DNA from 2 places in the Thalassospira sp. MIT121401 genome. Region 1 is predicted to be linked to the other one. Evidence: riboswitches for the same ligand, from Rfam matches in the RefSeq annotation. Region 1 holds a riboswitch; the other holds the start of a gene.

Region 1 (4,212 bases):
CATCGGGACCCTCGTCTTGACCGTCGGGATAAGATGGTTATGGCAGTTTAACGGGCCTCTCTAACCCCTACCAATACTTCATCTTTTACACCTTTTGTCGCGAATTGGAAATCCTGTTGGATCACCGTCAGACAACAAAAAGGGAAATGGTCGGGAAGGCGAGATTCGAACTCGCGACCCCCTGCTCCCAAAGCAGGTACGCTACCAGACTGCGCTACTCCCCGACGCGGATGTGGATTTAGCACCATAATGCCGGGTGGGCAAGACCGCATTATGCGTTTTTTCCGAAAAACATGCACAAAAACCAAAGGCCGCAGATATGGTCTGCGGCCTTGCTATTGCTGATTGATCTTTTGACTGTGGGCGGGTTGGCCACAACGCCCTAGCGCGGCAGGCCTTCTACCTTTTCGCCAACCTCAAAGCCCATCTTGTCGGCCGAGCCACCATTCAGCTCAAGCACGAAACGCACCGGCTTTGGCGACGGGATGATGGTTTCCGATTGCGGTACCGTGCGCTTTTCAATGCCGACAATCGTACCACTGGCATCAATGAACAGCATATCAAGCGAAATGAAGGTGTTCTTCATCCACATTGAAATGTCACGTGCGCCGCCGAAATCAAACAGCATCCCGGCATCACTGGCCATTTCGGTGCGGAACATCAGGCCGCGCGATCGTTCTTCCGGGGTGACGGCCATTTCGACATTATAGACCTCACCATCGACGAGAATGCGCGATCGTTCAAATCCGGTTGCCTTTGCATTAAGCCCCGCAACCACTGCTGCGCTGATAAAGCACACCACCAAAGCCATCTGAATAAACGACTTCATACCCCATACCCTCTTAGTCTTCTGACGCGTTCCCGGACCTCGTCCCGGATTGCGCCGCCCCGCCATGGATCCGCCAAAGTTGTAAACAACTCGTTGGCCGGCTGTCTGCCACGACTATGCGACCATTTTATGACACGCAGGATATTTTCCGCTGTGATGGGTAACACAGGTGGTATTTCGATCCCGTTAATGGTCGCCCACACCCCGGACCAACAGCGCGCAACCCCATATGGACTATATCCTCCGCCGCCAAGAACAAGACTTCTTGGCGCCAATCTGGTCATCGCCCCCACGACTTCCCAGATCGATTGATTGCCCAAAAGCTGTTTTGAAAGCGGATCCTCGGCAAGAGTATCACATCCACATTGTAAAACAATAGCTTGTGGTGCAAAACTTAATGCAAGAGGAATCAAATATTCAAAAAGAACGAACCGCATCTCGTCGTCATTCATCCCGCCCGGCATGGGCAGGTTGCGGGCCATGCCCCCGGCCACGTCATCAATCGTACCGGTCTTGGGCCATAAATCTTCCTGATGCATGGAAACGGTCAGAACCCGGTCATCTTCGGCAAAGGCATATTGCACGCCATCCCCGTGATGGGCGTCAATATCAACATACAACACCCGATCCAGCCCCGAATCGAGAAGCGCATAAATTCCCAGAACCGGGTCGTTGAAGTAACAAAACCCCGATGCCCGGTCGCGCAATCCGTGGTGCGTCCCCCCGGCCGGATGATGGATGATGCCGCCATCGGCAATCAATTGCGCTGCCAGGATCGATGATCCGGCCGCAGTCGCCGGACGCCGGAAAATTTCCGGATAGATCGGATTGCCATTTTTACCCAGACCAAACCGGACCATGACCTCCTCGGGAAGGGACTGGTCACGTTCGGCCTGCATGACGGCATCGACATATTCCGGGTCATGAAACCGTGCCAGTTGATCGGGTGTGGCCACCGGCCCCGTCAAATAGGTGCTTTCATCCACCCAGCCCAGCGCATGCACCATATCGACCACCAGCGACACCCGCGGGATCGCCAATGGATGTTTCGGCCCGTAACTGGACCCGCGGTAAATTTCGGCGGCAATCATGCGCGGGGTTATGTCACCCCGACGATAATCAGGAAGGGTTTCGGGCAAGATGGTCACAACAGATGTCAGTCAATTTCAACGGCAGGATGCCCACAGCATTGCGTGCATTCACGCCATTCTGCAAGGGCTGATTACAGCGATCTGACACACCGATCATCGTTCTTTATCGCGCGCAGCGCCTGACACAAATTGTCACAAAACTTGACGGACGCGTTTTGACTGCGCATAGTCCCGTCATCTCCGGGGGGGCCGATCGTAAATCGGCTGAGAGGTTCGGTGTTGCCGAACGACCCTTTGAACCTGAACCGGTTAAGACCGGCGTAGGAAGGATCGAATGCGCGACACAGAACAAGCGCCCCAGCAGGCGCAAAATCCAACCAGTTTCGATATCCACCTGTCGGGTGCCCGTGTGGCATTTGGTGGCGTTGATGTTTTTGATGATCTTGATCTGACCCTTCGGGCCGGAAGCTTTACCTGTTTGCTCGGTCCCAGCGGCGTTGGCAAAAGCACGCTTTTGCGCTTTCTTGCCGGTCTGGTCGAAGGCGATGTTAGCGGTAACATCACCTGTTCTGACGGCGGAATCCTTAGGAACCGCATCGCCTATATGGCGCAGCAGGATTTGCTTTTGCCCTGGCGCACGGTGCGCGAAAATGTCGAACTTGGTGCGGTCTTGCGCGGGGAACGCCCCGATCATGCGCGCGCCGAACACCTGATCGCCGAAGTCGGTTTGACCGATGCCGCCCATCTGCGCCCGGCAAAGCTTTCGGGGGGCATGAAACAACGTGCCGCCCTTGCCCGCACCCTGATGGAAGATCGCCCGGTTGTCCTGATGGATGAACCGTTTTCAGCCCTTGATCCGGTCAATCGATTACGTTTGCAGGAACTGGCCGCACGGGTTTTGCGCGGCAAGACGGTATTGCTGGTAACCCACGACCCGCTTGAAGCATTGCGTCTTGGCGATCATGTTCATGTCCTGTCGGGTGCCCCGGCCACCCTTGCCGATGCGATCACGCCAGATGGTCAGAGCCCGCGCAACATCACCGACCCCGCCATTTTGGCCCAGCAGGCCGAATTATTGCGCCAACTTGGTGCAGATATCAGCACGGATTATGGTGCGGAGGCTTTGTCATGAGCCTTCAAAACAATCCTCATCCCCATAAAAAGCCACTGACAGAACGCCGCTGGCTTATGCTTGCGCGGCCCCTGATCATTGTGGTTGCGCTGATTGCAACATGGCAGGCGCTGGTTCTGATTACCGGTGCGCCGAAATACATGCTGCCAACGCCCGCAGATGTCTGGGCCACCCTGATTGCCCGTCATGATGTTTTGCTTGATCACGCGCAATATACCATCGCCGAAACGGTGATTGGCCTGTTTGCCGGGGCCGCCCTTGGTACGCTGGCGGCCATTCCGATGGCGCTGTTTTCGCCGGTTCGGTTCTGGCTGATGCCGATCCTTCTGGTGTCGCAGGCCATTCCGTTCTTTGCCCTGGCACCGCTTCTGGTTCTTTGGTTGGGCTTTGGTCTGGCATCCAAGATTGCCATGGCCGCCCTGATCATTTTCTTCCCGGTGACGGTCGCCTTCTTTGACGGATTGGCACGCACTGAAACCGGCTGGCTTGATCTGGCACGGACCATGGGGGCCAGTCGCTGGCGACTTTTGACCCACATACGCCTGCCCGCTGCTCTTCCGGCCTTTGCATCGGGTTTCCGGGTTGCCACCGCCGTTGCCCCGATTGGCGCGGTGATCGGTGAATGGGTTGGGTCCAGCCACGGGCTTGGCTATCTGATGTTGCATGCCAATGCCCGGGTTCAGATTGATATGGTTTTTGCCTGTCTTCTGATCCTGTGCGCCTTTTCGATCACGCAATATTTCATTGTTGATCGCGTCCTGCGCGCCGCCCTGCCCTGGCAGCCCGACAGCCTGAAACCGGTTCGGTAATACAATTCCCCGCAGCCAGATCGGCCGCGGTTTAAATCCTCATACGAATAATTTGGCGCATCTTACGGAGGTTCATCCATGTCACGCCTTAAATCCATGATCACCGCGACCGCATTGGGCGCAATGGTTCTTGGCACGTCTTCATCGGCCTTTGCCGCCGACAAGCTGGTCATTCTTCTGGACTGGTTTGTGAACCCGGATCACGCACCGCTGATCGTTGCCAAGGAAAAGGGTTTCTTTGCCAAGCATGACCTTGATGTTGAACTGATTGAACCAAGCGACCCGTCCGCGCCGCCGCGCCTTGTTGCTGCCGGTCAGGGGGATGTGGCGGTCAATTATCAGCCGCAGCTT
Region 2 (4,212 bases), 2.1 Mb from region 1:
AGATCTTTATCTGCCCTATAAGAAAAAGCGTCGTACCAAGGCCCAGATCGCCCGCGAAGCAGGGTTGGAGCCGCTGGCAGATGGCCTGTTCAATGATCCGACCCTTGATCCGGAAACCGAGGCCGCCAAGTTTGTTGATGCCGAAAAGGGCGTCGAAGATACCAAGGCCGCCCTTGATGGCGCCCGTCAGATCCTGATGGAACGCTTTGCCGAGGATGCCGACCTTGTCGCCAAACTGCGTAACCATTTGTGGAACGAAGGCGAAATCACCGCAACGGTGGTCGAAGGCAAACAGGCCGAAGGCGCGAAATTCTCCGACTATTTCGAACATTCCGAAAAAATCAAAACCTGCCCGTCGCACCGTGCGCTCGCACTTTTCCGCGGTCGCAACGAAGATATCCTTCAGTTGAAGCTGACCCTTGGCAAAGAGGACGAAGACCGTCCGCGCAGTCAGCCGGGCCGGGCCGAAATCATGATCGCCGCCCATGTTGGTATTGCCGATAAGGGCCGGGCAGCCGACAAATGGCTGCTTGATACGGTACGCTGGACCTGGCGCGTCAAACTGTCGCTGTCGATCGAGCTTGATCTGTTTGGCACCTTGCGCGACAGCGCCGAAGAAGGCGCAATCAAGGTCTTTGCCGATAACCTCAAGGATCTTCTGCTGGCCGCACCGGCCGGGCAAAAGGCCACCATGGGTCTTGATCCGGGGGTTCGTACCGGGGTTAAGGTCGCGGTTGTCGATGCCACCGGCAAACTGGTCGATACCGCAACAGTTTACCCGTTCCAGCCGCGCAATGACTTCGAAGGGGCGCTTAATACCCTTGCCGCCCTTGCCGCACGTCACAAGATCGAACTGATCGCGATTGGCAATGGCACGTTCTCGCGCGAGACGGATGAACTTGCCGGTCAGCTTCTCAAACGCTTCCCGGCCCTTAAGGCCACCAAGGTCATCGTTAACGAAGCCGGCGCATCGGTCTATTCGGCGTCGCAATTCGCAGCCGAAGAATTCCCCGATCTGGACGTATCCCTGCGCGGAGCAGCATCAATTGCCCGGCGTTTGCAGGACCCGCTGGCGGAACTGGTCAAAATCGAACCGAAATCCATTGGTGTCGGGCAGTATCAGCACGATGTATCGGAAACCAAACTGGCGCGGTCCCTTGATGCCGTGGTTGAGGATTGCGTGAACGGTGTTGGTGTTGACCTGAATACTGCATCCATTCCGCTTTTGACCCGTGTTGCCGGTCTGACCGAAACGCTGGCGCGCAATATTGTCAGCTATCGCGATTCAAACGGTGCGTTCCAGTCCCGTGCCGACCTTAAAAAGGTCGAACGTCTGGGACCAAAGGCGTTTGAACAATGTGCCGGCTTCTTGCGTATTCGTGGCGCCCAGAACCCGCTTGATGCATCGGCCGTGCACCCGGAAGCCTATCCGCTGGTCGAAAAAATCAGTGCAAAGGCATCAAAACCGCTGGCGACCCTGATTGGCGACTCGGCCTTTATCAAGACCCTGCGCGCCGAAGATTTCGCTGACGACACGTTTGGTGTCCCGACCATCCGCGACATTCTGGCCGAACTTGACAAACCCGGCCGCGATCCGCGCCCGGAATTCAAGACCGCGAAATTTGCCGATGGTGTGAATGAAATCAAAGACCTTCGCACCGGCATGAAGCTTGAAGGAACGGTCACCAACGTCACCAATTTTGGGGCATTTGTCGATATCGGAGTCCATCAGGACGGTCTGGTTCACATTTCCCAGTTGGCCGACAAATTCGTCGAAGATCCGCGCCAGGTGGTCAAGGCCGGTCAGATCGTCTCGGTGACGGTGATGGAAGTCGACGCGCCCCGCAAACGTATCGGGCTTTCGATGAAATCGGCCCCGGATTACGAAGCTGTGCGTGAAAAACGGTCCGATAACCGTGGGCAGGCACCACGCGGTGGTCATGGCGGTCGCCCGCAACATACATCTGGCGGCGGGAATCGCGGTAATGCCGGCGGAAATTCGGGCGGCGACGGCGGTGCGATGGCTGCCGCCCTTAAGGCTGCGATGGAACGTCGCAAATAATCACGACGAACCAACGACATTTTCAAACGGCGGGATGGCGCAAGCTGCCCCGCCGTTTGCATTCTGGTCCCTGATCATGCTGTGACCGACAGGATGAATTGACAGAAAGCACATTAAAACCCATTTTGGGCATTCACCAAGGGGAGCCCCGTCAGGGGGCTGAGAAACTGCCGCGCAGTGACCCTTTGAACCTGATCCAGTTCATACTGGCGTAGGGACGGTGTGAACGCGAAATCCTTGGCGTTCTCCATCTTTCCGACTTCGAACTGGGTCTCCAAACGCACTTGAGTTTGCTGCATTGGAGCCTCGACATGACGACTGATCTTTCCACCACCGCGACCGGGCTGTTTGAAAAAATGCGTGCGACCAATCCGCTGGTCCATTGCATCACCAACTATGTTGCGATGAATTATGCTGCCAATGTCCTTCTGGCGGCGGGCGCATCACCGGCAATGGTCCATACACCCGAAGAATCCGGGGAATTTGCCGCAATCGCAGGCGCACTGACTGTCAATATCGGCACCCTGTCGCCCCATTGGGTCGAAGGCATGATTGCCGCGGCCAAATCGGCAAATGATGCGGGCAAGCCATGGGTTCTTGATCCCGTGGCACATTTCGCAACCACATATCGCCGCGATACGGTTGCCCGGTTGCTGAAATTGAACCCGACTGTCATTCGCGGTAACGCATCCGAAATCATCGCCCTTGGCGGCGGCCAAAGTGCCGGTCAGGGCGTTGACAGTGGCGATCCGGTCGAACAGGCCGAAGAAGCCGCCCGCACCCTTGCCACCGCGCAGAAGGCCATTGTTGCCGTCACGGGCGAGGTTGATTTTGTCACAGATGGAACGCGCAATGTCCGCATTGCCGGTGGTTCGGACCTGATGCCGAAAATCACGGCCATGGGTTGTTCGCTGACCGCACTTGTTGGCGCCTATACCGCAATCGCCAAAGATCAGGCATTTGAAGCCACCATCGCGGCCCTGACCAATTTTGCCGTTGCGGGAAGCATCGCGGCAAAATCAGCCAACGGTCCGGCATCCTTCATGACGGCCTTTGTTGACGGGCTGCATAATCTTGATGCTGCAACCTTTGCCGGCACTGCGCGTATCGAGGTCCTATGACATCCTTTGATCTGTCCCTTTATCTGGTGCTTGATCCCGAGCTGTGCCGAACCCATTCGATGGTCGAAACCACCCTGGCAGCGATTGCTGGCGGTGCAACCATCGTCCAGTTGCGCGACAAAAGAGCCGGTACCGAAGGTCTGATACGCATCGGGCGCGAACTGATGGATGCGATGCGCGGTACCGGTGTACCGCTGATTGTAAATGACGATATCGACGCCGCAATCGCCATTGGTGCTGATGGATTGCATGTCGGTCAGGATGACCTGCCGACAAAAACGGCGCGCGACCGGCTTGGCCCGGACAAGATCATTGGCCTGTCGATCGAAGACGAAACTGTCGCCAGCAAGGTTGATCGGTCGATTGTCGATTATGTCGGCATTGGACCGGTCTTTGCCACACCGACCAAACCCGATCACAAACCGGCCATCGGGTTTGATGGCCTTGCCAGTCTGGTTCGGATCGCCGGTTTGCCATCCGTTGCGATCGGCGGATTGAAACGCGATCACGTCGAGCCGGTATTTGAAGCCGGTGCGAACGGCATTGCGGTTGTATCGGCAATTTGCGGCCAACCCGACCCCGAAAGCGCTACCCGCAAGATTTCTGATGCCATCAAAGCCCGGAAATAACCGGTTAATCAGATACCTGACCCGAAATTCATCGTCAAAATCCCCCGCCCGAACTTCCGGTCTGGCGGGGGTTTTGATGGCAGTGACGCATGGCTGTCCCCCGCCCCGCGCAGCAAACCGCACGGAAATGCCGCAATTGCGCCGCTAATTCTCCGGCTTCGGGGTGCATCTTGTTTCCATGAGATCGATGCACACAAGCGCGAGGGATATCATGTTGAAATCTATGCGCAGCAAACCGGTCGCCATCGCCCTGATCTGTATCCTGACCGGAACGACCGCGGCTGTGGCAGCCATCCGGATTGCCCCGAAACCGACGACCGACAGTGTTACTATCAGCTCTGAAAAGCCGGCTGGTGAAGTCATTCTGACGCATCAGGACGGTACCATTGCGCTTGATCGT

What was found. Region 1 has a riboswitch for thiamine pyrophosphate ahead of SIB88_RS14190 (ABC transporter ATP-binding protein). Riboswitches for the same ligand answer to the same signal wherever they lie in the genome.
Region 2: another riboswitch for thiamine pyrophosphate. It lies ahead of thiM (hydroxyethylthiazole kinase); the one in region 1 lies ahead of SIB88_RS14190 (ABC transporter ATP-binding protein).

Annotation. Positions count from the first base shown of each region.
Region 1 is NZ_CP138926.1:3,076,227-3,080,438, forward strand. It holds gene SIB88_RS14170 (ETC complex I subunit) at 1-3, opposite strand, end outside; tRNA gene SIB88_RS14175 (tRNA-Pro) at 148-224, opposite strand; gene SIB88_RS14180 (DUF192 domain-containing protein) at 383-829, opposite strand; gene SIB88_RS14185 (acetoin utilization protein AcuC) at 826-1,977, opposite strand; TPP riboswitch at 2,153-2,264, shown strand; gene SIB88_RS14190 (ABC transporter ATP-binding protein) at 2,255-3,052, shown strand; gene SIB88_RS14195 (ABC transporter permease) at 3,049-3,861, shown strand; gene SIB88_RS14200 (ABC transporter substrate-binding protein) at 3,940-4,212, shown strand, end outside.
Region 2 is NZ_CP138926.1:598,524-602,735, reverse strand. It holds gene SIB88_RS02810 (Tex family protein) at 1-2,062, shown strand, start outside; TPP riboswitch at 2,192-2,297, shown strand; gene thiM (hydroxyethylthiazole kinase) at 2,374-3,183, shown strand; gene thiE (thiamine phosphate synthase) at 3,180-3,812, shown strand; gene SIB88_RS02795 (hypothetical protein) at 4,024-4,212, shown strand, end outside.